DNA from 2 places in the Shewanella sp. 10N.286.52.B9 genome. Region 2 is predicted to be linked to the other one. Evidence: predicted binding sites of a transcription regulator. Region 2 holds the regulator's gene; the other holds the start of a gene.
The links. The regulator FliA, encoded in region 2, starts transcription of late flagellar genes. The targets are predictions, from matches to a motif close to CTAAAGNTNNNNNNNNNNNNGCCGATA.
Positions count from the first base shown of each region.

Region 1: the regulator FliA is predicted to act here: its motif matches at 15,965-15,991, upstream of BCU91_RS06195 (VC2046/SO_2500 family protein).

Region 1 is NZ_MCTY01000091.1:3,240-26,381, reverse strand. Features, by position in the region: gene edd (phosphogluconate dehydratase) at 1-193, opposite strand, end outside; gene pgl (6-phosphogluconolactonase) at 205-903, opposite strand; gene zwf (glucose-6-phosphate dehydrogenase) at 913-2,385, opposite strand; gene BCU91_RS06245 (MurR/RpiR family transcriptional regulator) at 2,716-3,570, shown strand; gene pyk (pyruvate kinase) at 3,780-5,219, shown strand; gene BCU91_RS06235 (acyl-CoA dehydrogenase) at 5,425-7,701, opposite strand; gene BCU91_RS06230 (TetR/AcrR family transcriptional regulator) at 7,714-8,355, opposite strand; gene BCU91_RS06225 (M2 family metallopeptidase) at 8,549-10,432, shown strand; gene smrA (DNA endonuclease SmrA) at 10,546-11,136, opposite strand; gene BCU91_RS06215 (nuclear transport factor 2 family protein) at 11,323-11,871, shown strand; gene BCU91_RS06210 (YchJ family protein) at 12,000-12,482, shown strand; gene BCU91_RS06205 (EAL domain-containing protein) at 12,510-14,687, opposite strand; gene BCU91_RS06200 (DUF406 family protein) at 14,941-15,228, opposite strand; gene BCU91_RS06195 (VC2046/SO_2500 family protein) at 15,428-15,931, opposite strand; tRNA gene BCU91_RS06190 (tRNA-Tyr) at 16,055-16,139, shown strand; tRNA gene BCU91_RS06185 (tRNA-Tyr) at 16,169-16,253, shown strand; tRNA gene BCU91_RS06180 (tRNA-Tyr) at 16,350-16,434, shown strand; tRNA gene BCU91_RS06175 (tRNA-Tyr) at 16,565-16,649, shown strand; gene BCU91_RS06170 (PLP-dependent cysteine synthase family protein) at 16,912-17,979, shown strand; gene queE (7-carboxy-7-deazaguanine synthase QueE) at 18,058-18,726, opposite strand; gene queC (7-cyano-7-deazaguanine synthase QueC) at 19,072-19,764, shown strand; gene rrtA (rhombosortase) at 19,780-20,421, shown strand; gene BCU91_RS06150 (GNAT family N-acetyltransferase) at 20,418-20,873, opposite strand; partial or broken gene BCU91_RS06145 (FMN-binding negative transcriptional regulator) at 20,930-21,434, opposite strand; gene BCU91_RS06140 (NUDIX hydrolase) at 21,526-21,978, opposite strand; gene BCU91_RS06135 (Na+/H+ antiporter NhaC family protein) at 22,105-23,142, opposite strand, start outside.
Region 2 is NZ_MCTY01000047.1:60,566-68,492, forward strand. Features, by position in the region: gene BCU91_RS04050 (protein phosphatase CheZ) at 1-717, opposite strand, end outside; gene cheY (chemotaxis response regulator CheY) at 732-1,115, opposite strand; gene BCU91_RS04060 (RNA polymerase sigma factor FliA) at 1,157-1,876, opposite strand; gene BCU91_RS04065 (MinD/ParA family protein) at 1,869-2,750, opposite strand; gene flhF (flagellar biosynthesis protein FlhF) at 2,755-4,140, opposite strand; gene flhA (flagellar biosynthesis protein FlhA) at 4,171-6,270, opposite strand; gene flhB (flagellar biosynthesis protein FlhB) at 6,386-7,516, opposite strand; gene fliR (flagellar biosynthetic protein FliR) at 7,524-7,927, opposite strand, start outside.

The DNA.
Region 1 (23,142 bases), on a different contig from region 2:
TGGTTAATTGACGTAAAGAGTCTTTATCATCTGGCTTACAAGCCGCAAAACCGTGGGCTAAGTTACCACAGCTTAATGCACTACGATGTACGCCTTTGGCGCGAGCATCGTTTAATGCTTCGAGATATTTTTTACGTGAATCTTGGCTACGAGCGATAATTCGATCGGTAACAGCTTGAACTACTGAGTGCATGGTTAACTCCTTTACGCGCTATAAAACACATCAACGGGCGTTTTACGCTGCGCTAATACGGCTCTAATTGGCATTGCATTCACATCGTCGCTTTCCAAAGCTTGGCGATATACGGATAGTTTTGACTCACCTACTAAATGCAGATAAATCTGGCGACTGTTTAAAATGGCACCTTTAGATAAGGTAATACGTGCATGTGGAGCAGTCGTTGGATTAACGGCTGCGCAAAGTAAATCAGTCGTAAAAGCGTTTTCTAATTCTTTACTGCAAGGGAACCACGAACAAGTGTGGCCATCTGTACCCATGCCTAATACCACAACATCAAATGGTTTAGGGAAGTTAGCCAGAGACTCAATCGTCATGTCACAGCCCTTTTCAGGGCTATCAAACATATTCTTTAAACCACGGAATTTGGCACTTGCTGCGCGATTTTGTAATAAATGTGCTCTTACTAAGCGCTCGTTAGAATCTGCAGCTTCTGCATCTACCCAACGTTCATCGGCAAGTGTGATATAAACATCACTCCAGTCGATCGCTTTATTGCTTAGTAATTGAAATAATTTAAGCGGTGTCGAGCCACCTGAAACAACAAGGCTTGCTTTACCACGGCTATCAACCGCATCCTGCAACTGACTGGCAATTTTGTCAGCTAATTTGGTTTCGAGATCCGCTGGGGTTGCAAATGCTTTAAATACAGATTCTTTAATCATAATATTTCCTTACTCGTCCCAAGAACGACCATCTTTAGTGATTAAAGCAACTGAAGCCACAGGGCCCCATGTACCTGCTGGATATGGCTTAGGCTTCTCGCCGCCATTTTCCCAAGAATTGATGATGCCATCGACCCAAGTCCAGGCTTGCTCAACTTCATCACGGCGCACGAACAATGCTTGATTACCTAACATGGCTTCAAGTAATAAACGTTCGTAAGCGTCGGCAATGCGTTCGTTTTTAAAGGTATCGGTGAAACTTAAATCAAGTTTGGTGGTCTGGATGCGTTGCTTTTCTTCCAGACCTGGGACTTTATTCATCATTTGAATTTCAACACCTTCATGGGGTTGCAAACGAATAGTCAACTTGTTTGGTGGTAAGTTACGCATGGTGTCACGATATAAATTATGCGGCGGGTTTTTGAAGTAAACCACAATCTCACTGCTCTTAAACGGCATACGTTTGCCACTACGTAAGTAGAACGGCACGCCAGCCCAGCGCCAATTATCAATATCAACGCGAAGCGCTACAAAGGTTTCAGTGTTAGATTTAACATTGGCGCCCTCTTCTTCTAAATAACCAGGAACAGGTGAGCCTTTTAAATAACCACTAGAATATTGACCACGAACCGTGTTTTCAAACACGTTGTTTGGGGTAATTGGACGCAATGACTTAAGTACTTTTACTTTTTCATCACGAATGCTATCAGCATCTAAATTTACTGGCGGGTCCATTGCCACAAGCGTCAGCACTTGCAGTAAATGGTTTTGGATCATGTCACGCATTTGACCTGCAGTATCAAAGTATCCCCAACGACCTTCAATACCGACTTCTTCAGCTACGGTGATTTGTACATGATCAATCGTGCGGTTATCCCACTTAGAAGCAAACAATGAATTCGCAAAGCGCAGGGCAATGAGATTTTGAACGGTTTCTTTACCTAAATAGTGGTCAATTCGGTAAACTTGATTTTCATTGAAGAATTCAGAAACTTTGTCATTAATGACTTTTGATGACGCAAGGCAAGTGCCAATTGGCTTTTCAAGCACGATACGGGTGTCGGAATGAATAAGGTTTTGCTCATTAAGACAACGACAGATTTCACCAAAGATTGACGGAGGCGTGGCGAAATAGCTGACCATTACACGCTTAGTTGGCTCTAAAAGACCATGGAAAGCTTTGTAGCCTTCAGAATCGGTAAAATTAGTACCGATATAATGACAACGAGCAATAAAGCGAGCGAGGGTCTCTTCACATAACTCGTCCTTTACAAAAGTGTTTAATGCTTTATTGACAAGTTCAATGAACTCTTCTTGAGTAAAGGCATCTTTAGCGACACCAATAACTTTGGTGTCTTTATCTAATAGATTCGCTTTATCAAGCTGATAGAGAGAAGGTAACAACTTACGGCGTGCTAAATCGCCTTTGGTGCCAAAAAGTACAAAGTCGCAAGCCTTGGCGCCTATTGATGAGTTACTCATTGCTTAAAATACTCCTTTATTATGCGTGTTCACAGGCAAACCATTTTTAGTTGCCAGTGAATAAAAGCACACTTTTGTTGTAATATAACAACAGAATTAAATTTGTGCATTATAATTTTACAATTATTGATATTGGTTACATCTAGCCTTTTTCACATAAAACCTGATAGTATTTTAGTTGTTAAATTACTTTACTATCATAGATTAGTTACAAAAAATAAAACAAAACGGCTTATAATCGTTTTTAGAGGTATGAAAATTACTTCATTTCCTCCTAAATTGTAATTTATGATATAAAATTACATCATCCATTTTAGCGGACAATTACTTATGAATACCCTTGAGAAGGTGCAAAAAAGCCTTACACAATTTAGTAAGTCAGAGCGAAAAGTTGCAGAGGTCATTCTCTCTTCTCCGCAAACGGCGATTCACTCTAGTATTGCAACGCTTGCCAAAATGGCTGACGTCAGCGAACCCACTGTGAACCGTTTTTGTCGCAGACTTGATACTAAGGGCTTCCCTGATTTTAAGTTACATTTGGCCCAAAGTCTTGCTAACGGTACACCTTATGTAAGCCGCCATGTTGAAGAAGATGATTCTCCTGAATCCTATACAACAAAAATCTTCGAATCTTCAATGGCATCCCTTGATACTGCCCGTCAAAGCCTTGATGTGGTTGCAGTCAATAAAGCCGTAGATATTTTAACGCAAGCTAAAACAATATCGTTTTTTGGCCTGGGAGCATCCTCATCAGTTGCTCACGATGCGCAAAATAAGTTCTTCCGTTTTAACGTACCGGTCATTTGTTTTGATGATGTATTAATGCAACGTATGAGCTGTATTGGCTGCGATGAAGGTGATGTTGTGGTGCTTATATCCCACACTGGCCGTACTAAATCATTAATCGAAATAGCCCGAATTGCCCGTGAAAATGGCGCTGCGGTGATTGGGATTACTGCTCGTAACTCGCCACTGTCTCACGAATGTACGTTGCCGGTGACCATGGAAGTGCCAGAAGATACTGACATGTATTTACCTATGGCTTCACGTTTAGCACAGCTGGTTACTATTGATGTGTTAGCCACAGGCTTTACCTTGAGAAGAGGCCCGCGTTTTCGCGATAATCTAAAACGTGTTAAAGAAGTATTGAAAGAATCTCGGATAAATAAAGATCTTACCATCTAATTATTACTAAATAATTACCTGTCCGAAAGGCCGAACAATATTACCTGTTCGGCCTTTTTTATTGAATTTATACGACTCAGTCACAGATATATATCTCAAAAACGATCTTTTTGTTCGTAACTTTCCTACATAATTCGAAAATCTCTGTTAATATAAGTCCATAATATTTAGTACCGAATTCTTTTTCTTTTAAATTAACGGAGTATCCTATGTTCCGCAGAACTAAAATCGTTACGACACTTGGACCTGCAACCGACCGCGATGATAACCTACGTAAAATCATTGCCGCTGGTGCAAATGTTGTACGTCTTAACTTCTCACACGGCTCACCAGAAGATCATCTTAAACGTGCTACTGACGCTCGCAATATTGCAAAAGAGTTAGGTGTTCACGTAGCTGTATTAGGTGATTTGCAAGGCCCCAAAATTCGTGTATCTACCTTTAAAGATAACAAAAAAATTCAGTTGAATTTAGGTGATACTTTCATTTTAGATGCAGATCTTGCTAAAGGTGAAGGTGACGAGAAACAAGTTGGTATCGATTATAAAGAATTGCCAAATGACGTTGTCATAGGTGACATTCTTATGCTTGATGACGGCCGTGTTCAGCTTAAAGTTGAATCTGTAGAAGGTCGTAAAGTTTTCACTAGTGTTACTGTTGCGGGTCCTTTATCTAATAATAAAGGCATCAACAAAAAAGGCGGCGGATTAACAGCCCCTGCACTAACTGAAAAAGACAAAGCAGATATTTTAACGGCTGCGCAAATTCAGGTTGATTACTTAGCCGTTTCTTTCCCACGTACTGGCGCTGATTTAGATTTAGCACGTAAGCTTGCTGAAGATGCGGGCAGTTTTGCACTTATTGTATCAAAAGTAGAACGTGCAGAAGCTGTTGGTACTGATGAAGCGATGGACGATGTCATTAAAGCATCTGACGCCGTAATGGTTGCACGTGGTGACTTAGGTGTTGAAATTGGCGATGCTGCATTAGTTGCAGTACAAAAGAAACTTATCCGTCGTTCACGTCAATTGAACAAAGTTGTGATTACTGCAACTCAAATGATGGAATCAATGATTTCAAGCCCTATGCCAACTCGTGCTGAAGTTATGGACGTAGCTAACGCCGTACTAGATGGCACTGACGCTGTGATGCTTTCAGCTGAAACTGCTGCCGGTGACTTCCCTGAAGAAACTGTGTTAGCAATGAGCAATGTTTGTGCTGGTGCAGAACAGCATCCATCAGTGATGTCTTCTAAGCATAGAATGAACGAAACATTCGATACTATTGAAGAAACCATTGCCCTTTCAACTATGTATGCTGCAAACCATTTAAAAGGTGTTAAAGCTATCATCAGCTTGACTGAATCAGGCGAAACCACCAAGTTAATGTCGCGCATCAGCTCTGCATTACCAATTTTCGCACTGTCTCGTCATCAAAAGACCTTAGCAAAATTAGCTTTATTCCGTGGTGTTATGCCAGTTCAGTTTGATTCTACAGCTTTCCCAGCTGATGCATTAGCATCAGAAGCGTTAAAAGCGGTTGCAGCTGCTGGTTACCTTAAATCAGGTGACATGGTATTAATGACTAAAGGCGATGCAATGGAAACTGTTGGTGGCACTAACACTTGTAAAGTACTTGTTGTTGCTTAATATGAGTTAATTGCTTCAAATAGCTAATAAAAAACCACCTGATTAGGTGGTTTTTTTATGTGCTAAATATGTGTGTTTTGATTTAGAAAATTGTGTGTCGTCATTATTTCAGGCTAACAGTACCCAAGGCATAAACATTACTTGTTTAACATTCAAACCTCAGGTAACGCTAGACCGTTACAGTCAAACGTCAGTTAACTTTCGATTATAGGCTTTCAAAATCATTGACATGAATCGCAGCTAAGCGCTTTTCATTGGCATCAAGTAGCTGCTCAAGCTCTGCTTGATTAATCACGTCATTGGCTAAAGCTTGGTTAAACAAGTCAACCATTGGCTGTTTCGCATCAAGAGTCCCCGCTTTTTGGGCTTTCTTAAGGCGAGAGTACAAACCTTTACAAGCATATTTAGCTGTAAATGCTTGCTCAACTTCAGCAATGCCGCTGCTATCTCCGTCAAAATCAGCACATAAGAAAGTTAACCTATCTCTTGCTGGCGAAGGTTGCATGAAACCATCTGCTAAGGTCGTTGCTTGCTTGTCAGTTGGCGCATTAAAGTGATTACCTAATGGAAATATGATCACTCTAAGCAATACGCTAACAAACTTATTTGGGAAGTTACGAATAGCCTCTTCCAATGCTTTAGCGGCAAGATGTAATCTTTCAGTCATGACATAATGCACTGCCGGTAAATCATCTTGTTGACGGCCATTATCTTCAAACAGCTTTAAGGTTGCTGATGCTAGGTATAATTGACTTAGCACATCGCCCATACGCGCTGAGATCATCTCTTTACGTTTTAAATCACCGCCCATGACCAACATAGCTAAATCAGTCATTATCGCTAAAGCTGCCGAGATACGGCTCATATCACGATAATATTGCTGAGTGGTACCACTAACTGGCGATGAATTGGTTTTACTGGCTGTTAATGCATTAAAGAAAGCCATGACGCCATTTCGAATAGCATAAGTCATATGGCCCATTAATAATGAATCGAAACGGTTAATGGCTGCTTTTTGATCTTCCATCGCCGCAGTTTCCATTTCAGCCAATACATAAGGATGACAGCGTGTTGCCCCTTGACCAAAAATCATCAGCGAACGGGTCAAAATATTCGCCCCTTCAACAGTGATAGAAATAGGACTGGCCATATAAGCATGACCGAGATAGTTTTTCGACCCTAACTGAATACCTTTACCAGACTGAATATCCATCGCATCTTCTACCACATCTCGACCTAATTCAGTCATGTGATATTTAGCAATCGCGGTAACCACCGATGGTTTCACTTTTAAATCAATACCGGTGGTGGTTAAACATCTGGCCGCTTCTAATTGATAAGTGTTAGCGATAATACGCGCTAGCGCTTCTTGTACACCTTCAAATTTACCAATTGGCATACCGAACTGCTGTCTTACATAACTATAAGCTGTTGTGGTTTTAGTGGCCATATGACCCGATGCAGTTGCCAATGCTGGCAATGAAATACCACGGCCGGCAGATAAACACTCAACCAGCATTCTCCAGCCTTTACCCGCAAACTGAGGGCCGCCAATAATCCAATCCAGTGGAATGAATACATCTTCACCACTTGTGGTGCCGTTCATAAAGGCCATCATCAATGGATTATGACGACGACCAATTTCAACACCGGGATGATCGGTTGGAATTAACGCACAGGTAATACCAAGATTAACCGTATCACCTAATAAGCCCTCAGGGTCACGCATTTGAAATGCAAGACCAAGCACTGTAGCTACAGGTGCCAAGGTAATGTAACGTTTATCCCAAGTAAGACTTAAACCTAATACTTCTTCACCATTAAATTCGCGGCGACACACAATACCAGTATCAGGTATTGCACCAGCGTCTGATCCCGCCTCTGGGCCAGTTAACGCAAAACACGGTAGCTCATCACCATTAGCTAACGCAGGTAACCAACGCTGTTTTTGCTCTTCAGTACCATAATGAGTTAATAACTCACCAGGGCCTAAAGAGTTAGGAACCATAACCGTAACGGCCGCACTAATGCTGCGAGAGGCAATTTTACTGACAATGGTTGAGTTGGCGTAGGCAGAAAACTCTCGACCACCAAATTTAGTGGGAATAATTAATGCAAAAAAACCTTCTTTTTTGAAGTAATCCCATAACTCAGGTGGTAAGTCTTTGCGGTTGTGAACAATGTCATAATCATCAATCATACTCAGCGCTGTTTGCACTTGGTTATTGATAAAGTCTTGCTCAGCTGCTGTTAATTGGGGTTTACCGTAATTGTGAAGCGTGTTCCAGTTTGGATTTCCGCCAAACAATTCACCTTCCCACCACACATCACCCGCTTCCATCGCCTCTTTTTCAGTACTAGATAATGGCGGAAGTACTTTCTTAAAAAACGAAAAAACCGGACGCGTGATAAATCGCATCCTTAAATTACGCACACCAAATAACACAGCAAGTGCTATTAAAACCAGTATAACGACAGTCATGTTAATCCCTTATTACTTAGCTAAAATTGGCACTGAAACACCAGCGGCCATATATGGAATCACCTTACGAATGATTGCTTCAGTATCATTATGTTCACCATAATCAGCTTCTGCAATTTCGTTAAGTGCATCAGCTGAAGCCATGGTGAATACTATGGTCCCTAAGGTAAAGTGTAGTCGCCAAAACATTTCTGCAGGCGGAATATGCGGCGCACTTTCTGATACCGCTTTAACGAAAACTTTTAAATAATCACCATAATGCGTGGTGATAAACCACCTTAAATGGCCCTGACTTTCGATATAACCACGACCTAACAATTGCAGAAATATCGTTGTTCCCCCCTGCCTAACTTGGTTTAATTCCAATAATGGATTAATTAGAGATGAAAATATCTCATTCAAATTAGCTAGTTGTGGATTTTTAAATAATCTATCTATTTCAGCAGCTGCGCTTGGCATGAACACATCTAAATAGCGTGCTAATACAGCTCTAATCAGCTCTTTCTTTGAACCAAAATGATAATTAACTGAAGCTAAATTAACTTCGGCTTTGCTAGTAATTAGACGTAAAGATGTTTCTGAAAAGCCCCTCTCAGCGAAAAGTTTTTCAGCAGCATCTAATATTCTTGTTTTTGTATCTGTTCTGCCTGCCATTCCATGACCCAAATCAATTAAAACACTCGTTTAAATTAAACATTGAGCGCACAGTTGTCAATCTAATTTCTTGTAGCTATTACATCTCAACACGATAGCAGCAACCCTTTGTGCACCAAGTTGCAACTAAAATGCAATATTTAAGTTAATTATGTAAACTGTCGTCGAAAATAAAAATAAGGAAACCTGTAAGATGAAGTTAACTTTTAAACAACCGTCTACTATCGCTGTTGTTATTTCAATGGCGCTTGGCCTTTCAGCCTGCCAACAAATGGATGAAGAGATTAATTTAACCACCACAAATCCTCTGCCACCAGCTAGCCAATCAAATGAAAAAACAACCAAAATTGATAGCGCTTCAGCAATCGCATTTATTAATGATGCTGAAGCACAGTTGGCCAAACTCTCTGTAGAAGGCGCACGCACCGAATGGGTATATAGCAATTTTATCACTGAAGATACTGCTGCGCTTTCTGCTGCAATTAGTGAAAAAATGACTTCGATGTCAGTTGGCTTTGCCACCGAAGCGGCTAAATATGCCAAGGTCGAATTAGATCCTGTTAACGCCCGCAAGTTACATATTTTACGAAGTAGCTTGGTATTACCTGCGCCATTAGATCCTGCTAAAAACGCTGAGCTTGCACAAATTAGCTCAGAACTGAATGGCTTATACGGTAAAGGGAAATACTGTTTTGCCGATGGTCGCTGCTTAACCCAGCCAGAATTATCAAATTTGATGGCTGAATCTCAAGATCCTGCGGTGCTATTAGAAGCATGGCAAGGATGGCGTGAAATAGCCAAACCTATGCGTCCATTATTTAAACGTGAAGTTGAGCTGGCTAATGAAGGCGCGCAAGATTTAGGCTTTAGCGATTTATCAGAACTTTGGCGTAGTCAATATGATATGGAGCCTGAGGCGTTTTCAGCCGAATTAGACCGACTTTGGGGTGATATTAAACCTTTATATGATTCACTACATTGTTATGTCCGTGGCGAACTAAATCAGCAATATGGAGACGAGGTAGCACCAGATAATGGTCCTATTCCTGCGCATCTATTGGGTAATATGTGGGCTCAGCAATGGGGAACCATTTACAATACTGTCGCCCCTGATGATGCAGATCCTGGCTACAATGTTACCGAGCTTTTAGCGGCCAATAACTATGATGAAATTAAAATGGTTAAGCAAGCTGAAGGGTTTTTCTCATCATTAGGCTTTGAAGCGCTACCAGAAACATTTTGGACTCGCTCATTATTTGTGCAACCTAAAGATCGCGATGTCGTTTGTCATGCTTCAGCTTGGGATCTAGATAACGAAGACGATATTCGCATTAAAATGTGTATTCAAAAAACCGCCGAAGACTTTACCGTTATTCATCATGAATTAGGTCACAACTATTATCAGCGCGCTTATAAAAACCAACCTCACCTATTTAAAGGTTCTGCAAACGACGGTTTCCATGAAGCCATTGGTGACACGATTGCGCTATCAATTACGCCGAGTTACCTCAAACAAATCGGTCTATTAGATGAAGTGCCTGATGAATCAAAAGACATCGGACTGTTACTGCGTCAAGCCCTTGATAAAATTGCCTTCATGCCATTTGGTTTGATGATCGATCAATGGCGCTGGAAAGTATTTAATGGCGAAATTAGCCCAGCTCAATATAACCAAGCTTGGTGGGATTTACGTGAAAAATACCAAGGCGTTAAAGCGCCTATAGCACGTACTGAAGCAGACTTTGATCCGGGCGCTAAATATCACGTCCCTGGCAATGTTCCTTACACACGCTACTTTTTAGCCCACGTACTTCAATTCCAGTTCCATAAAGCATTATGTGAGATCGCCGGTAATGAAGGCCCAGTGCACCGTTGTAGTATTTATGGTAATAAAGACGCCGGAGATAAGCTTAATCAAATGCTTGAGTCAGGTTTAAGTCAGCCGTGGCCTGAAGCGTTAAATATCGTCACTGGCACTAAAAACATGGATGCTAAAGCGGTACTCGATTATTTTGCGCCATTACAAGTGTGGTTAGATAAGCAAAATAGCCAACAAAACCGTCAATGCGGTTGGTAACTCATCGTTAGCTGTTTTAAATGAACTGCCAATAACAAATAGGCCCACTGACTGTTTTAGTGAGTAGGCCTTGTTATAAGGGTAATAACGCTATGTGATGCCGATAATATAGACTACCTAAAACCGCTTCCTTTACGATTAGTTTCACTTGCCTCAATTCGTTGCTGAGCGGATTTAACCAGCATAACAAATACTGCACCGGTGCCACCCTGAGTACGAGTAGCAGAATGATAGGCTTGCACTTCGTCTAACTGCATCAACCATTGGCACACTGCTGATTTCATTAACCCTGGGTATGGCTTACTTTTAAAGCCTTTACCGTGAATAACCAAAATATTACGCTCACCACGATGATGTGCTTTGATAATCGCCTCGATAAGGTATTCCCGCGCTTGAGCTAAGCGATAAACATGTAAATCAACCACTGTTTGATATTTATATTTACCAAGCCGCAGATGACTAAACACTTCATCTTGAACCCCATCAAGCTTGTAACTCACCATGTCTTCTGGTTTTACCGCACTAATCATCATCGGATCTACAGTAAGTTTACTAATGTACTCATTCTGCGCTGCAGCAGCTCGTCTGGCTAATTGCGCTTCTGTTGCGATGTCGGAATCGAAGCTAAAAATACTATCACTGGCCTTAATGGGTTTTACCCCTGCCATTTCTGCTAAAAACAGTGCGCTGTCATCGTTATTCATTATTGGTTCCTACACACTTTGTAAAGATTATCCACTTTAGTATCACTACCGAATAATTTATAGTGTTGCCATTGTCGTAATGACTATTGTTAGAATCACTAAGAGCAAAATAATTGCATGCCTCATTATAAAATATTTTTTATTGCCTGCTTCTCATTAATCAGTTTTTTCAATCAAGCTGTGACCTTGACAGATAACGAAATCATAAACCAAAACTATAAAACTTTTGCGTCAGGTTTTGAAAATTTAGATATCAGTATCATCGAGACCATGTATACCGATGATGCGGTGTACCTTTCTGAAACACCAAATCAAGGTATCATTACCGGTAAACCACAAATAGTTGAACTTTATCAGCATTTTTTTGAAAAAATTGCTAAAAGAGAAGCCCGTATTGAAGTCGATTTTCGAGTCATCAATAGAAAGCTAACTAACGATAGTGCTACTGACGTTGGCTTTTATTTGGTTCGATTCCACCCTAAAAAAGAAACAGGCGATCAAATTAGTGTATTTTCAGGTAAATTTGTTTTTGTGTCACAAAAAGACACTAACAATCAATGGCAGTTTATTGTTGATTCAAACACCAAAATGAACCCTGAGCTTTACTATTCGGCAAAACCCATTTCTAACTTATATTATGGTCGCCAATTCAATACTGAAGCTAAATCAATATCAGTTGAAAATGAAGCTGAAGTGGGTTCTGTACCCGTTGAAGCAGAACATCGAATTCCATAGCAATTGTTAAAGCTACTAGTTTAAAACTCTTATTAACCAGTTTAATAATCAGTGCTTTAAGCCATTAAAGATAAGCCTTCAACACTTTATAACCCATTTTTACTCATTGCATTTAAAAGACAGCTACTATGACGACTAAAATACATTGTCCCTGCGGCAGTGATTCAACTTATGAAGATTGTTGTAAGCCATACCACAGTAATGTTCAAGTTGCAGCCACAGCTGAGATCCTGATGCGCTCGCGTTATTGCGCCTTTGTATTACAACACTATCCCTATTTAATCGAGACTCATCATGCTAACTATCGCGGCGGCCTATCTATTAATGATTTGTCTCAAGGGGCTGAGCTTACTCGATGGCTTGGATTAGAGGTGATTAATTTTGAGCCACAAGATGAGCTCGCCACGGCAACGGTGACCTTTAAAGCTTGGTTTTATCATGACGGTGAAATCGATGCGATCTATGAAAAATCACAATTTGTTCGAGAAGACGCTAAGTGGTTTTACACCACTGGTGAGCAATTTAACGCGGATTTACCAAAGCGAAATGACCCATGTATCTGCCATAGTGGTAAAAAATTTAAAGCCTGCTGCATGAAGTTAACAGGCTAACACGCCATCAAATAACAACAAGTCGTGCTAATGCACGACTTCATTTTTTTCAAAAATAAACTGTGAAAATTCGTTTTCTCTTATGGCTGGGCTGTATAAATAACCCTGTGCGTGATGGCAACAGCTATCTTCAAGGAACAGCTCTTGCTCCTTGGTTTCAACCCCTTCTGCTGTTAGGGATATATTTAACGCCTTGGCCATAGCAATAATGGCGCTGACAATTTCACGGCTCTGATGACTGGTGGTTAAATCGGCAATAAATGAGCGATCGATTTTTAACTTAGTAATTGGAAACTGCTTTAAATAACGCATAGAGCTGTAACCTGTACCAAAATCATCGATGGCTAAGCCAACGCCTAAATCGGCTAATTCTTGGCAAAGTCGGGTTGCATGGCGAATATCTCCCATTAACTCAGTTTCAGTAATTTCTAAAATTAAGCTTTGTGGTTTAATCCGGTAGCGGGTAACTAAGCTCCAAACTTGCTCAAATAAATTGCCACTGAAAAATTGCCTTGCAGCAACATTAACATGCATGACGATATCAACATTCTTATGCTGCCATAAGTTAAGTTGCTTACAGGCCGCTTCCAATACCCATTCGCCAATGACAGTGATCATGCCGGTTTGTTCAGCGATATCAATAAATGCCCCCGGGTAAAGCACACCTTTTTTGGGGTGATGCCAGCGGATTAATGCTTCTGCGCCAATAAATTTATGATTTTTTAAATCCATCAGTGGCTGATAATACAGTTCAAATTGCCTGTTACGTACCGCGGTTTGTAAATCTCGCTCTATTTCGGCGTTATTTTTAAAGGTTGCTAATAAGTCATCATTAAAGACTTGGTAATTCAGTGATGGCTTCTTTTTCGCGTACTGCAGAGCAATATCAGCACAGGATAGTGGTGAAAACTGATCTGCAACCGCAGCTATATCAACAATGGCTAGCGCCGCTTTAGGGTCAACTTTTTCACGACCAATTACCGAGGTGACCAGTAATTGTTGATATAACTTATTAATATTGTTCTCGAGTAATTCAGCAGCATCAAATTGCGGTAAAATCATTGCAAATTCGTCACTGCCGACTCGCGCCACATCAATAGCATCATGGCTGTTAGCAAAATGCTTTAATCGTCGAGCGACTTCGGATAACAAGGCATCGCCTTGCTCATGACCATTGGTATCGTTAAACCGCTTAAAGCCCATTAAGTCGATAAGGATCAACGTGCCTTGAGAGAGCCTTTCTAATTGCTGAGTAAAATGAAGGCGATTACTCAGGCCGGTGAGGCTGCAATTCCAAGCAAGATGCTCAAGCTGCTCTTTGCTTTTACGCTGAGCAGTAACATCAAGGCATGACACTAAGGCGTAATCGTTTCCTTGCTCAGTGACAAAGCGGTTGGCTTGATACTGCACCCAGTAGTTCGAGCCATCAAGACGAGTTAGCTCACTTTCACCTTCTACCACATTGCCATTGATTAACGCTTGGGTCATTTCATCAGCAAGCTCTCGTTTGCCACGAAAAAAATCTAAGCTGACTAATTGATTATCTTGAACAATATCGCGACTTAGGCCAGTCATTTTTTCATGAGCTGGATTTATATATTCAATAATTTGGGTTTTAAGATTAATAAGCATCAATACATGCTTAGCTTGCTCTGTAGCACTATGAAATAGTGTTATTCGCTCATCTTTATCGTAGGCATAGCGGGTGGCAAGGGTTAAAGCCAATTGATCGGCAAATTGACAAGCAAATTGTATTTGATCGCTTGTTAGCTTTAGAGGATGTTCAAACTCAATGCACAATAGCCCTTCTATATGACCATTGATACGGATGGCAACATCTAAATTTGCGTGAACATTGGCTTGCTTATAATAAGCACTTAAGCCCTGCAGACGGGTGTCAGTTTGAGAACTGTCACTGACAATATGACGGTAACGGCGTATATCATCAAAGTAGGCATTTGCAACAAGATTATCGTTGCGGTGTTGGTAAATTAATTGTTTTAGGCTGTCATCAGCAGACAGACAAGCAATGATTTCTTGCTTTAGTGACTTGTTACGTAATGAAATAACTGAAACGCTACTAGCATTAAAAAACTTTAGTAGTAATTTACAGACTAACTCTGAGGTCTGTTTAAAGTCGCCTTGTTCTTTGGCGACAGAGTTTACAATTAACTCTAATAAATGTTGTTGCTCAGTTTGCTTCATTATTATTCCCAAAGGACAACTTAACAGTCGGGTAAACCTCTTTCTGTGGAGGTTTTTTCTACTTAAAATAACGGAACTTAGCCGTTAATAACACTCTAAAAATGTTAAGAAGTGTTGCTAAAAAGAGATATTTACAAAAATGTTATTATCAAAATCATGATGTTGAATTTTACTCAACTTCGGAAAATGAAGGTTACACTTCCTATTTTAAAACAGCAAGTTGTAACCTTCAACACCTCATAGAAACGACTAATTAAAGGCCGTTTTCTAATTGGAAAATCATTTTTTCTACCGTAACGTCAAACTCAAAAGTAACCACCACATCTTGCTCGGTTACTTGCTGCTGTACTTTGACATTGCTAAAACGTTCTTTGGCTTTGCTAACTAAGTCATCTGCAATTTGCTGAAAGTTTTCACCATCAACTTGCAAGATAAGTTGTGTATCTTCTTCTTCGATAACAGCACCAATATCGACAAAGCTGCCACAATCATTACAGTTGTCACTGACTTGTACTTCTTGCTTAGTAATCGTTTTTATCACTTTTATCACCTATCAATACACATTAAAACGTCAGCATAGCCCAAAAACTGAAATAAAATTTTTATATGCCTCACAATATTACCAATCAGTAATACACCTAATTGGGGCTGTCTAACCAGCAGGCGCTTAACGCTTAGTAGCAACTAACTCAAGTAACGGCTTAATCACTGCCACGGCATTTACTAAGCACCTGCATTAACTAGGCAACGGCATAAAGTTGTGATGCTAGGGTTTCGCTCATCTTTCTTTGTATGGTTAATTGCTCAAGAAATTCATTTTGCGCTAGAGCTGATGTATCTGGGACTAATTGTTGGTGCTTAAGTTTAGTCAGTAGATCACAATTCGCTAAGGTGATTTGCAAATCTTCATCATATTTTCCCCGCGTCACTACAGCTTCAGGTTTTAACGCCTGCTGTAAATGAAATTGGCTTAAACCGCTTTCATAAAAATCACCGGCATGATTAATCGCCTGTTGCTGAGATATATCGCACACTAATGCTTGGGGTTTAGGAATATGTAACTGTTTATATAATTTTTCATCAATGGATAAATTTTTATCGACTTGAAATTGCGCCATATCGCAAGCGTCATTAGACAACATAGAAAGTAGTAGCGCGAATTCGCCTCTTCTATGGTGTTCAACTGCATCATTAAGGCGATTGCCTAATTGCAGTTCGTTGACTAATGGCGACTCAATTTGCATATATTTACATCAAATTTATCAAGGTTGATATTTTATCGACCACTTAAACAAATACTTGAGCATTATTTTCGATTTTTCCTTTACTTATATTTAATTCGTGACTACTATTGCCGCCGCAATTGAGGAGGGGTTCCCGAGTGGCCAAAGGGATCAGACTGTAAATCTGACGGCTCAGCCTTCGAAGGTTCGAATCCTTCTCCCTCCACCATTTGCACAATGATAAATATACCGTTTCGTGGAGGGGTTCCCGAGTGGCCAAAGGGATCAGACTGTAAATCTGACGGCTCAGCCTTCGAAGGTTCGAATCCTTCTCCCTCCACCATTTATCGGTTTATGCTTCATTAAAAATCTATTTTATGTGGCCAACATAAATTAGAGGTAACACGAGTAAAAAGTAACAGCGTTAATGAAAATATGTGGAGGGGTTCCCGAGTGGCCAAAGGGATCAGACTGTAAATCTGACGGCTCAGCCTTCGAAGGTTCGAATCCTTCTCCCTCCACCATTCATTAGCAAAAATATTTAAAATTGATTTTATTTATGTGGTCAACATAGTTAAAATTGATTGCTAATATTTAAAGATATAAATGTAAAGTTATACCCAGTTAGATTGACGTAAAAAAGAAAAAATATGTGGAGGGGTTCCCGAGTGGCCAAAGGGATCAGACTGTAAATCTGACGGCTCAGCCTTCGAAGGTTCGAATCCTTCTCCCTCCACCATTTCTTTTAGTCACTTCAGTTCATCAAGTTAGCTCATTCAAATTAGCTCAATTTCAATTCTCAGTAGTTTCACTTCAGTTTTATCATCAAGATTTGCTTAGTTTCAACTTCACAGCCTTATCCTAGTCATTTATTGATATCGATTATTAATTTGCTGTCTAGCGTCAAAATGTAACCTTGTTCATAAAACATTAGAATTTAACTTCCTGATCTTGTTATTTATCTTTAAGATAATCCGATTACAGCAAACTTAGGATGTCAGATGTCTAAACAATGGGTTAATCAAGCCATAGCTAAAATAGAAGCTGATTTTCAACGCAGCGCCGATACACATTTAATTAAGTTAGAACTTCCACAATTAACTGGCATCGACATTTATCTTAAAGATGAAAGCACCCATCCAACTGGCAGTTTAAAACACCGTTTAGCCCGCTCTTTGTTTCTGTATGCGATTTCAAATGGATGGGTTAATGAAAATACCACCATCATAGAATCATCATCTGGCAGTACTGCAGTATCTGAAGCATACTTTTCTCGGTTACTTGGCCAACCGTTCATTGCGGTAATGCCAGCCACAACCGCGAAAAAGAAAATCCAACAAATTGAGTTTTATGGTGGTAGTTGTCATTTCGTCGACAAAACTGACCAAATATATGCAGAATCTCAGCGCCTAGCAGCGCAACTCAATGGCCATTATATGGATCAATTTACCTATGCTGAGCGCGCCACCGATTGGCGCGGCAATAACAATATTGCTGACTCTATCTTTAATCAGATGCAAAAAGAGCCACATCCAATTCCAGCATGGATTGTGATGAGCCCAGGCACTGGCGGTACCTCAGCAACCATTGGCCGCTACCTTAATTACCAACAACTTGATACTAAGCTGTGCGTGGTAGACCCTGAAAATTCGGTATTCTATGACTACTATATAAATGGTGATGCAAGTATTACCAGCGATAAAGGCAGTAATATTGAAGGCATCGGTCGCCCAAGGGTTGAACCGTCTTTTATCGCAGGTGTAGTGGATGAAATGAAAAAAATCCCTGATGCAGCATCTATTGCGACCATGAACTGGTTAGCACAGCATATTGGCCGCAAGGTAGGGCCATCAACGGGGACTAATTTATATGGCGTGTTGCAGTTAGCCTGTCAGATGAAACAAAAAGGCGAAACAGGCTCGTTAGTGACCTTGCTGTGTGATTCTGGTGAGCGCTATTTAGATACCTATTATAATAATGAGTGGATTAATAACAATATCGGTTGTACTGAAGAATTTGACCTAGAGTTGCAACATTTTAACAGCAGTGGTTGTTTGGGGAAGTTATAAAAATTTAGCCATAAAATCAGTTATAAAAAATAACCCCGCCCAATTGACATTAGGCGGGATTATTTTTCAATATGTTAGTTAATCGATATCTAAATATTTATGGGTCTGAATTGATAAGCGCCAATTACGGCTTATACAGGTTTTCATGGCAAGTTCAGTTGCCCGAGGTTTTTGACTAATAGGCTGTAAACAAATGGTTTTATTAGATACATCAATATCCACTAATAACTCATCAAGTTCATCAATATGGTTTTGGGTGGCGATGGGATGCTTAATTTCATTAGCGCGCTCTAGCGCCGCCTTTAAGACTTTATAGCCGCCTTTCATATTTACTTTTGGTGACACGGTAACCCAGACTTGCTCATGACAATGAACCTCGAAAGTACCACTGGTTTCAATCTGCACGCTGTTGCCAGCTTCAATCAAATGACTGGTTAACTTACTTAGGTCATATAAACATGGCTCGCCACCAGTAATGACAATATGTTTTGCAGTAAAACCTTTTTCAGTAAATGCAGTTAATAATGAATGCGCATCATGATTTGCCCAGCGACCAATGGTGCCATCCACTGCAATAACTTGTTGTTGAGAAACCTTGTTTGCTTCTAATACATCCCAGGTCTGTTTGGTATCACACCAAGCACAACCAACAGGACAACCTTGCAAACGAACAAAAATTGCTGGAACGCCGGTAAAGGTGCCCTCACCTTGGATGGTTTCAAAAACTTCATTAACTGGATATTTCATTTAGCTGCCTTATTCTCAGTAAGGGCGCATTTATAGTGTATTTTCACTGTAGCTGCAACCATTAACGGCCATGATAATGACTGCTTATTAGATTACCTGCCAACTAATTACATATGTCTGATGAAAGCTGATTATTAATCAGCCTATTAATAGCCGCTTTTACAAAAAGGTCACTGCTATAAAAATCTCACTAAAATTCTACTAATCAAAAGTTAAATAACCATGAAAGTTATCCTTAATGTCGTTATAATTTAGACCGTAATCAACGGCTTCAATTAACTAACTGTTTCAATGAGTCTGCTCTGGGAACATGTTGATATATTTAAATTTTATATGGTGAAAAAAATGTCTAAAGCAATTGTCGTATTTAGCGGAGGTCAGGACTCTACAACCTGCCTCATTCAAGCAATGTCTCAATATGACGAAGTGCATGCCATCACCTTTGATTATGGCCAGCGTCACCGTGAAGAAATTGAAATTGCTCAATCACTTGCTAAAGAATTAAACATTGCCAGCCATAAAGTCATGGATGTGGGTTTACTCAATGAGCTTGCGGTGTCTGCGCTTACTCGAGATTCAATTCCGGTATCCCATGAGATCATGAATAATGGACTGCCTAATACCTTCGTCCCTGGGCGCAATATTCTCTTTTTAACCTTAGCGGGCATTTATGCTTATCAGTTAGGGTGCGATGCCATTATCACTGGCGTGTGTGAAACAGACTTTTCTGGCTATCCTGATTGTCGTGATGAATTTATCAAGTCTATGCAGCAATCATTGGCGTTAGGTATGGATAAACCATTACAAATTGTCACCCCGTTAATGTGGCTAAACAAAGCTGAAACATGGGCACTAGCAGATAAATACCAAGCATTAACCTTAGTCAGAAATGAAACCCTTACCTGTTACAACGGCATAAAGGGCTGTGGTTGTGGCGATTGCCCAGCCTGCACCCTTCGCCAACGTGGTTTAGATGATTATTTAGCTAACGCTGACACTGTAATGGCTGAGCTTAATCAAAAAATGGCTAAAGCTTAAAATAGGGTTACTGACATGGCAAATAAGCAAACTCAAATTGGCGTATATGTTTTTGCAACTATAGTGAGCGTCATTTGCGCAGCATTATTTGCCTTAAATTTACTGCCTCTTGCACAAATAGATATCGACAGTTTACTGGCTTATCGCTATGACTCAATTACCCAAGGTGAATGGTGGCGACTGCTTAGTGGTAATATTCTGCACACTAACTTGTGGCATTTACTAATGAACCTAGCCGGTTTTTGGGTGATTTTGTTTTTGCATGAGACCCACTACAAACAGCATAGCGTTAAACTCGCAGGCTTATTTTTGAGTTTGGCAATGCTTGAAGGGCTCGGCTTATATTGGTTTTACCCAGAACTAAAGGGTTATGTGGGGCTAAGCGGGCTATTACACGGACTTTTCACTTTTGGCGCGCTACTTGATATCCGAAAAGGCTTTAAATCAGGCTATTTGTTATTGTTAGGGGTCATCATCAAAGCTGGTTATGAAACCTATTTTGGCGCCAGTGACAGCGTCAGTGAGCTGATCAATGCCAGAGTCGCCACAGAGTCTCACTTAATTGGCGTCGTAAGTGGGTTATTGTGCGGGTTAATTTGGTTGCCATTAAGTGGTTATTTAAAGCGCGCTCAAACACTGTCAACAAGCCACAATTAAGTATCATTTTGTGCTTGCTGATAAATGTTTGGCCGCCAAATTTGCATTAATATTTCGGGATTATCTATCGGCAGAAAACCATACTGAGCGTAAAGGCCATGAGCATCCCTTGTGGCCAGCATCATTCTCCTTAATCCCTGTATATCGGGGTGACTTATCACCGTTTCGATGAGTAACTTACTTAAACCAATTCCTCGATGTTGATCAGTAATAAACACATCTGCTAGATAGGCGAATGTGGCTCTATCTGTGATAAGGCGGGCAAAACCAACTTGCTCGCCTTGGTCAGTAAATACCCCAAAGCACAAAGAATGCTCAATGGCCTTGGCTAATACTGTTATCGGCATCCCTTTGGCCCAATAGCTTTGTGAGATAAAACCGTGAATAACACTGATATCTAATTTATTTTGATCCGTTGAAATAACATAACCCTTGTTGCCTAACTGCTGCATTAACGCCCCTTAACTAAGATTTATTCAGTTTAAGTAACACACATCGCTGCCCAAGCTTATGTTTGACTCAACATTTGCTTAGTATATTGATATAACTGCTGAGCATCTAAGTTTGTCGAATTGGCCAAACCCGCTAATACCCCAAGTTGATCAGCCTCTGAGCGATGTTGACCTAGCTTGAGTTTTCCTTCGATGCAAGTAATTGAAATTTTAAAACCCACAATGGCTTTAGCCAATTTATCGCGGTAGTCATTCGGAATAAAACCACCATGTTGTAATAATTCAGGCTCATATTTAGCGATGGTGTCAGTTAAATGCAAAATGGTTTCATTGTTATCAGTGAGCTCAAAAGGGCCTGTGACATGTTCCGCAGCATAACTCCAAGTCGGCACCGCAGGAAAACCGTCATACCAATTAGGTGAAATATACCCATGAGGCCCAGAAAATACCGTCAGCATCAGTTTTAAGGATTAATGGCAGATGAGAGGCTTGTAAATCGCTCGAGCTAAGCAGAGCAAAGCCAAACTGCTGGATAAAGTCTAAAGCCTCGTTAGACTGCATTTGTGATTTTTTAGGTAGGTACATGATCATCCTTAATATGTAGGTTTAACTTTTTGGGTGCTCAGTATTAATGAGTAACTCAATAAACGCGTTAATTCGTTGCTAAAAACTGCTGTAACCTTTGTTTTAATGGCGCTATTGCAGCTGGATGAGCCAAATAATCGGCAATCGTCATCAATTGCCAGTATTGGCCTTCTGAGCCAAAATTAATCGCATCTAGTTCAGTTTGAGTAATATAAGCGACAAAAAAGTAGGAGTGGCCATTTGCAGTTTGGTTAATCCCTCGCTGTTTGTATATCAAACGCTCTATTGGCAGCGCAATATCAAATTCTTCATGTAGCTCTCTAAGCACACACTCCTGGGCCGACTCCTTGCCTTCGCGGCCACCACCTGGAAAGTCCCACTGATTCGGGAACGGAATATTGGTTTTATCATCCCGTAAGTACACCACCAATTTATGTTCAAAAATCAGAGCTAATTTACAACCAGTGAATGATTCAGAATCCACATTTTTGGTTATCGCTTGTTGATTTGATAGCCCCATTTGTCAGCGACTCCACGGTTGATTTATTTATAATCACTATCCCATAAAAAAACCCGTGTTGATACTGAGATTGATTCAGTTTCAGCACGGGTTTAATGCGATAACCTCGACTTATGAACTTATATTCTAAGCAATAAAAATAAACCCAATAAAGGTAATGCCAGCGGCAATAAGCGTATAAGGTAATTGCGTTACCGCATGGCTAACTAAATTACAGCCTGCACCTTGGGCAGCGAGTACGGTGGAGTCACTATAAAAACACGCCTGACTGCCAAAAGATGACGCAGAAAGCAGCGCGCCTATCACGAGTGGCATATCCGCGCCAACAGCTTGGGCTAACGGCATCACAATGGGGATGGAGACGGCAAATATGCCCCAACTTGAGCCTGTAGCAAACGCTAAAACTGCCATAGCGATAAACACCACCGCGGGTAACATTTGCGCGGTCATATAGGGGCTTAAGCTTTCAATCACAAATTGTGGCAGTAATAATTTATCGCAAACATCTTTAAAAATAAACGCAGCGATCACAGTACCGATTGCAGGCAACATACTTTTAAAACCATCAATCATTTGCTCCATCATATCGGATAACGGCATTAATTTTTGCACGGTATAATAAGGAATGGTGATAGCCATCGTCGCCAATAATCCAAGCCAAACATCAATATCAAAGTACACGGTAAAACCGACTAATAAGATGATGGGTACTAAAAAATTATGTAACTTGCCTTGTTCGTCGGCGGCACTGAAATTGTCTTCAATGGCCTTTACCCCATAGTCATCGCTGGTGTGAGTTTCTGCAGACTCATCAACAGGAATACCAATACCTTGTTTAGCTTTAAATTCTGCTTTTTTCATCGGTCCAATAAGTGGGATAACCCCTAAAATAACCAATGGCACCATGACCACTGCCACCCAAGCATAGAGCATATAAGGAATCGCCTGCATATATACCGCAATGCCCTGCCCCGATTCGGCAATGCCGTTGTCTACTAACAAACCGCCGAAAAATACAGCCCAAGTTGATAACGGCACCAGCACACAAATAGGCGCCGCAGTTGAGTCAACCACATAAGCGAGCATTTCACGGGAGATTTTATATTTATCGGTGACGCGCTTCATGGTCTCACCCACGGTGAGCGCGTTAAGATAATCATCGAT
Region 2 (7,927 bases):
CAGATCATCCACTTCATCTTGGCCAGTCACCACGTCTTCGCGGGTGTCAGCATTTAAGATAGGGCCTTCTGCTTCAATTTTATTATCATCAATGACTCGATCCGAGTCGGCTGCATTTTCGCCAAAGATTGTCAGCATAGACACTAAACTGCTTTCAACTTCGATGACTAAGTCAATAACTCGGCGGATCATTTGGCCAGTCAAATCTTGAAAATCTTGCGCCATCAATATTTGATTGAGCAGTTCTCTTAGTCGATTTGAATCATGTTCGCTATGGGACATGATATGTTGAACGTCATGACACAAGGACTTAAATTCCACTAAGGAAATGTCCCTACGCATCAATTTGTCCCACATTGGCGTGACCGATTGAATGTTATTTATTATTGTATCGGCCAAAGGTAAACATTCTTCAACTGCATCCATGGTTTTATTTGCAGCTTGCTCTGTCATATCAATGACAAAGTTGAGTCTTTCTTTTGCATCGGGTATTTCATGGTTAGCAAGTTCAACCAGACGGGTATCCAATTGAAAGTCATTTAGTGAACTGTGTAACTGACGGGTCAGCTTGCCAACTTCATCAAACAGTTCACGTTGTATTGGCACTGACAGGTCACGAATGACCGCATCAGCTTGCTCTTGTTGTCCATCTTCAAGCAATTTAACAAGTTGCTGGGCTTGCTCAAGATCTATGAGCCCTGATATTGCTGCCTGCATAACTTATCCTTTGCTTAGGCTAAACGTTCAAAGATTTTATCGAGTTTTTCTTTTAACGTTGCTGCGGTAAAAGGTTTAACCACATAGCCATTAACGCCAGCTTGCGCTGCGGCAATAATTTGTTCACGTTTTGCTTCTGCTGTTACCATTAATACTGGCAAGTGTTTTAATGAATCGTCAGCTCTAATGGCTTTTAACAAATCAATCCCTTGCATACCCGGCATATTCCAATCGGTTACGACAAAGTCAAAATCGCTTTTTTGTAACATCGGTAGTGCGGTATTGCCATCATCTGCTTCTTGAGTATTATTAAATCCCAAGTCTCGCAACAAGTTCTTTATGATACGTCTCATTGTTGAAAAATCATCAACAATCAGTATCTTCATATTCTTGTCCAAGGTTTCCTCCGGTGAGCTTAATTCGTTGCTCTTATTAGTAATTATACCTGTGTCCAATGCTTGAGTTTGCCTTTGAGACGCAGCATTGCCTGACTTAAGATCTGGCTAACACGCGACTCGCTGACCTCAAGAACGGCACCGATTTCTTTTAAATTTAACGCTTCGTCATAATATAGCGACAAAACTAGCGCATCTCTTTCGGGTAATGTGGTAATTGCTTGTGCTAATGCCGATTTAAACTGCACTTCGGCTAAAGAATCAAAACTTTCATCCTCAGTTAATTCATCAGACACAATCACATCTTCTGAAACACCTAAGTCTTCAATCCCAATAACTTTTCCTACTGAAACATCGTTTAAAATATGGTGATACTCTTCAAGAGATATTTCCAATTTTTCTGCGATTTCAGTATCTCTGGCATCACGACCTAATTCTTGACCCAGTTCATCGATAACTTGTGCAACACGGCGTTGGTTACGATGTACCGAGCGCGGCACCCAATCACCACGGCGAATTTCGTCGATCATCGAACCACGAATTCGGATCCCAGCAAAGGTTTCAAATTTGGCGCCTTTAGAGCCATCAAACTTTGATGATGCTTCCAGCAGCCCCATCATCCCAGCTTGCAATAAGTCATCAAGTTGTACCGATGCTGGCAGCCTTGCCAACATATGATGTGCAATTCTTTTTACCAGCGGTGCATACTGTTCAACAATTGAGGTTTTATTATCAAACTGAGTATACGCGGCGGCTTTATTCACTCGGTGTATCCTCTTTTACTTCTTTGCGCTGAACAAGACGTTCAACAAAGAACTCTAGATGACCACCAGGCTGCTGTGGCACAGGCCAGCTCATGATTTTATTGGCTAAACCGTGGTAAGCAATGGCTGCTGGTGATTTTGGAAATGCTTCCACAACCAACTTCTGCTTACGTACTGATTTACGTAAATTTTCATCAAATGGCACTGTCGCAACAAGCTCTAAAGCCACATCTAAAAATCTATCGGTTACTTTACTTAACTTGGCGAATAACTCCATGCCTTCTCGCAAACTGCGCACCATATTTGCCACAATTTTGAAGCGGAACACACCGTGCTCACGACTTAATATTTTGATCAGGGCATAGGCATCGGTTATTGATGTCGGTTCATCACAAACTACAATCAATACATCTTGTGAGGCACGGGAAAAACTCAGCACCATATCAGAGATACCCGCTGCGGTATCAACGATTAAAATATCAAACTGGGTTTTCATATCGCTAAAGGCACGAATTAATCCAACATGTTGCGCTTGGGTCAATTCCACCATCGCTTGAGTGCCTGATGTGGCAGGTACAATACCAATGCCTTTCGGGCCTCGAACAATAATGTCGTCTAATTCTGCTTCGCCAGATAATACGTGAGATAAGTTTTTCTCAGCTCGAATACCTAACATCACATCAACGTTGGCGAGTCCTAAATCGGCATCGAGTACTAAAACCCGTTTGCCTTTCTCAGCAAGTGCTACCGCGGTATTAATCGACACACTGGTTTTACCCACGCCGCCTTTACCACCGCTGACTGCAATTACTTTTACTTTATCGTTATTTGGTTGATTCATCATACGTAAACCACTTGCTTGATCTCGGGTCATATCTTTACTCGAATGCATAGGCCATGTCATTTGACCACGCAGTGTCAGGTGACGTTTGAGGTTTTGTTTCGTTAAGTGCTGCTAACGCTTGTCTTGCTAATGAAAGCGTATCGGCAACCTGCATATCTTCTGGAACACGTTGCCCATCAGTAACATAACTTAGTGGCAACCCATTTTGGATTAATACACTTAATGCGCCAGCAATAGATACTGACTCATCTAATTTTGTCAGTATACACCCAGATAACGGGATTCTTTTAAAATGTTCTACGGCATCGAGTAACACTCTTCGTTGAGAGGTTGCCGACATCACCAAATAACTACGAATGGGTATTCTGGTGTTTGCCATCAAATCATCTAATTGCTGATAAAGGCGTAAATCTCGTTGCCCCATACCCGCAGTGTCAATCAATACTAACTTACGATTCTTAAACTGATAAAGAATTTGTTCTAATTCAGTTAAATCATGTGCTTGTTTAACTGGACAGCCCATTATTTTGCCATAAGTTGCCAATTGCTCAAAGGCTCCAATACGATAATGATCTGTGGTAATTAACGCAACTTGTTCTGGGCCATGATGAGCGGCAAATCTGGCAGCAATTTTAGCCAATGAAGTGGTTTTGCCGACACCAGTTGGACCGACAAATGCGACTACGCCACCAGTGCGCACAATATCGTCACCTTGGTTATCGAGCAGGTTGGCCAAACTTTGGGGTAAGGCTCTGACTAAATCGGCGGGAGAAAACTGCTGACTTAGGCTGGATAACTTGGCAGCGACAGCAGGCGAGAACTCTGCGGCAATTAATTTACTTTCAAGCATCGCGCCCACAGGATCGGTGCGTTTTTTCTGTTCTTTCATTAATGAAGAAACTTGATGAGTTAGCAAACCACGCAGTGACGCCATCTCTTCGCGCATTGCTTCCATTTCAGCTGAATGACCTTTATTTGGAGATCTAGACGGCTCAATGTGTTGCTGATGCTGTCTTGGTTCTTTAGCTGCAGGTTTGCTTGCTTCTAACTGTTTAGCCCAATCTGGTAATTCCGGCTCTTCATGTTGCTGGGAAATTTGTTGCTGCAGGCGGCTATGCTGCTTTTCTAATAACGCCTGTAATGAATCAGCTACTGGCGGTGGGCTGACTTTAGTGTGTGCTTTAATAGCAGGTTTATTAGCACCAATTGACACACGGTCTTCAGTCACATTCATAAAGGCTGCAACGGGCGATTTTACTGCAACATCAACTTTAGGCTCATCGTAGTCAACTGCTGCAACAATTTCGATGCCACCAGTTACTTTCTTATTCGACATGATCACCGCGTCAGAGCCCAAAGTCTCTTTGACTTGAGCTAATGCTGAGCGCATATCCTTGGCAAAAAATCGTTTAATTTTCACTACGTACCTCTTTCAAACTGAAAGTCATTGCTATTGCCCAACTGCAGATACTATGCGTATTTGCTTTTCATCGGGTATTTCTTGGTAAGAAATAACCCGTAAATTAGGAATGGTGTATTTCACAAACCGCGACAAAGTTGACCTAAGCATGCCTGATGTCAATAAAATGGCTGGTTGACCGACCATTTCTTGCTTCTGAGAAGCATCTAATAATGACTTCTGCATACGTTCTGCAAGGCCTGGCTCAATATTGGGCCCTTCACCGCCGGTTGCCTGCATAGACTTGTGCAACATCTGTTCCAACTCTGGCGCCAATGTTATGACAGGGATTTCCAATTCGGGCCCAGAGATCTCTTGCACTATCATTCGTTTCAAGGCAATACGTACTGCAGCGGTTAACACTTCAGTATCATTACTTTTGCTGCCGTATTCTAACAGTGTTTGCACGATTGTGCGCAAGTCTCGGATAGAAACTCCTTCATTAAGAAGGTTTTGCATCACTTTTACCACTGAACCTAGCGGCATAACGTCTGGTATAAAGCCATCCACTAACTTCGGCGAGTTTTTCGATAGCATATCCATTAACTGCTGCACTTCTTCATAGCCCAATAATTTAGCCGCATTATTGGTCAGTAACTGGCTTATATGAGTAGCAACAACAGTCGCGGTATCAACCACGGTATAACCTAATGTTTGCGCATGTTCACGTTGCGCTGGAGCTATCCAAACGGCTTCTAAACCAAAAGCTGGATCTTTGGTCTCTATGCCATCAAGCTTGCCGTAAACCTGACCTGGATTAATCGCTAACTCGCAATCATGTCTTACTTCTGCTTCGCCAACTACCACGCCCATTAAGGATATTTGATAGCAGTTGGGGGATAAATCTAAGTTGTCACGAATATGCACTGCCGGTACCAAAAAGCCCAATTCCTGCGATAATTTTTTACGTACCCCTTTAATTCGACTGAGTAACTCGCCGCCTTGACCTTTATCTACCAGCGGAATAAGTCGATAGCCCACTTCAAGGCCAATGGTGTCTACATGATGTACATCTTCCCAGCTTAGCTCTTTGGGCTCAGCCTCTTTGACATCGCTTGGGCCTTTAACTGCTTTTTCTAGCGCAAGGGTTTTATTGTCGTTATTGCGTTTATAAATAAAGTAAGCTGCGCCTGCGGTAATAAATGCAAACGTTAAAAACGCGAAATGTGGCATACCAGGTACAACACCCATAACAAAAAGCACGGCTGATGCAATGGCCATAGACTTAGGACTATGGAACATTTGGCTGATCATCATCCCGCCCATATCGCCAGACTCATTTTGGCGCGTCACCATCAAGGCGGCGGCGATAGATAAAAGCAATCCGGGTATTTGCGCCACCAAACCATCACCAATGGTCAGTAAGGTATAAATCTCCACCGCGCTTGAAAAATCCAAGCCGTGCTGCACCATGCCGATGACAAAACCGCCAAGGATATTAATCACCAGAATCATAATCCCAGCAATAGCATCCCCTTTCACAAATTTTGACGCACCGTCCATCGCGCCATAAAAGTCAGCTTCTTTCGTCACTTCAGCACGGCGAATACGTGCCTGATCTTGAGTTAATGTACCGGCATTTAAATCGGCATCAATGGCCATCTGTTTACCCGGCATGGCGTCCAAGGTAAAACGTGCGCTCACTTCTGAAATACGCCCCGCACCTTTGGTTACTACGGCAAAGTTGATGATGATCAGGATTAAAAACACCACTAAACCCACAGCATAGTTACCGCCAATCACCACCGAACCAAAGGCTTCAATCACTTTACCCGCGGAGTCACCACCGTTATGCCCCTCAAGTAACACTATTCGTGTTGAGGCCACATTCAATGCTAAGCGTAATAAGGTGGCCACCAGTAAAACAGTCGGAAATGCGGCAAAATCTAGTGGGCGATCACTATAAATAGCGACAAGTAACACGATTAAAGCGAGGGAAATGTTAAAGGAGAATAGAATATCAAGCAGAAATGGCGGCATCGGCAATACCACCATACCTAATGCAGCCAGCACCAATAAAGGGGTACCAATACCTTTGAATGTGCTAAATCGTATTTGCTTTGCTTGACCTAGCGCTGTCTTTACATCCATTAACCGTAAACCCTTTCGTAATATTTTTGACGCTGACATCAGCGAAATGCAATTACTAAGCCAAGCTATTAGTTAATAGCAGCTGTTGCGGTTTGAGTGCCTAAAAACACCGCAGCTAATGTTTTAAATCATCCGGAATAGGTTGATTGAGCGGAATAGGTTTTGGACGTTTACCGCGACCCTTTTGGTATTGTTTTAACTGAAATACGTAAGCTAAGATTTGTGCAATGGCGGTAAATAGTCCTTCCGGTACCTGTTGGTCAATTTTAGTTGTATGATATATGGCTCTGGCTAGCGGCGGCGCTGATACAATTGGCACTTCGTGCTCTCGGGCTATTTCGCGAATTTTAAAGGCCACATCATCAACCCCTTTTGCCACTAAAAATGGCGCAGATGAACGACTGGCATCATATTTTACTGCCACAGCGTAATGCTCTGGGTTAACCACAATCACATCGGCATTGGGCACTTCAGACATCATGCGTTTATTGGCCATCTCATGCTGCAATTGCCTAATACGGCCTTTTACTTCAGGCTTACCTTCAGAGTCTTTATACTCGTCTTTAACTTCTTGTTTGGTCATTTTAAGCTGTTTATTGTGGTTCCATATTTGAAATGGCACATCAATCACCACAATCAATAGCATTGATGAACACAATAAAATAAACATCCATACCAATAGATCCAGCGCGTGGTAAATATTTCCCGGTAAATGACCCATAGATAAGGTCAAAATATCGTAAAAATAAAACGACAATAAAAAATACGCCGATATTGCCACCACCAAAAATTTAGCAATACCTTTAGTTAGTTCAACTAAGGCCTGGGTGCCAAACATTCTTTTAAAGCCTTTAGCAGGGTTCATTTTACTGCCCTTAGGCATAAAAGCTTTAACCGAAAAAGTAATACCGCCTAAGACAATATTGCCAAGAAAGGCAATAAAGGCGAGAAAAGCAATGAAACTGAATAATGGCCAAGCAAGCTCAGCGCCAATAACCCCCCAAACTAGGAACATAGAGTTGGTGTCATAGATCTGATCCCGCTCCATGGTGAGCATTTGCGTCATCACGCTGTGTAAGCTGCGCGCCAGATCTTGGCCAACAAACGCAAACCCCACAGCAGATGCTAATAATACTGCTGCGGTTCCTAACTCTTTAGAGCGGGCGACCTGACCTTTTTCACGGGACTGTTCCAGTCGCTTGGCGGTGGGGTCCTCGGTGCGTTCTTGACCGGTATCTTCTGCCATCTTGTCCCTACTGGCTTATGGAACCGTCAATGTGACAGGTCAGTTGTAAAATATCACACATCAGCAGCTGGGCTTGCAGCCACACCTGATCAAAATGAGACATGATAGGGCCTAGGGTCAGCCAGAGAATAAATAAGCCACTGACCATAGTCACTGGAAAACCGATGGCAAAAATATTCAACTGCGGTGAAGCCCGGGTCATTACTCCAAACGAGAGGTTAATAAGCAATAATGCCACAATCGCTGATATTGACATGGTTAACGCCGCGCCAAACATATAACTGCCAAACTCGGTAAGTTTTTTATAATTGGCAATGCTAAAGCCTTCGGTTGAAACCGGAATGGTTTCAAAGCTGGCCACCAGCATTTTAAACATCAATAAATGACCATCTACACTTAAAAAAATCAAGG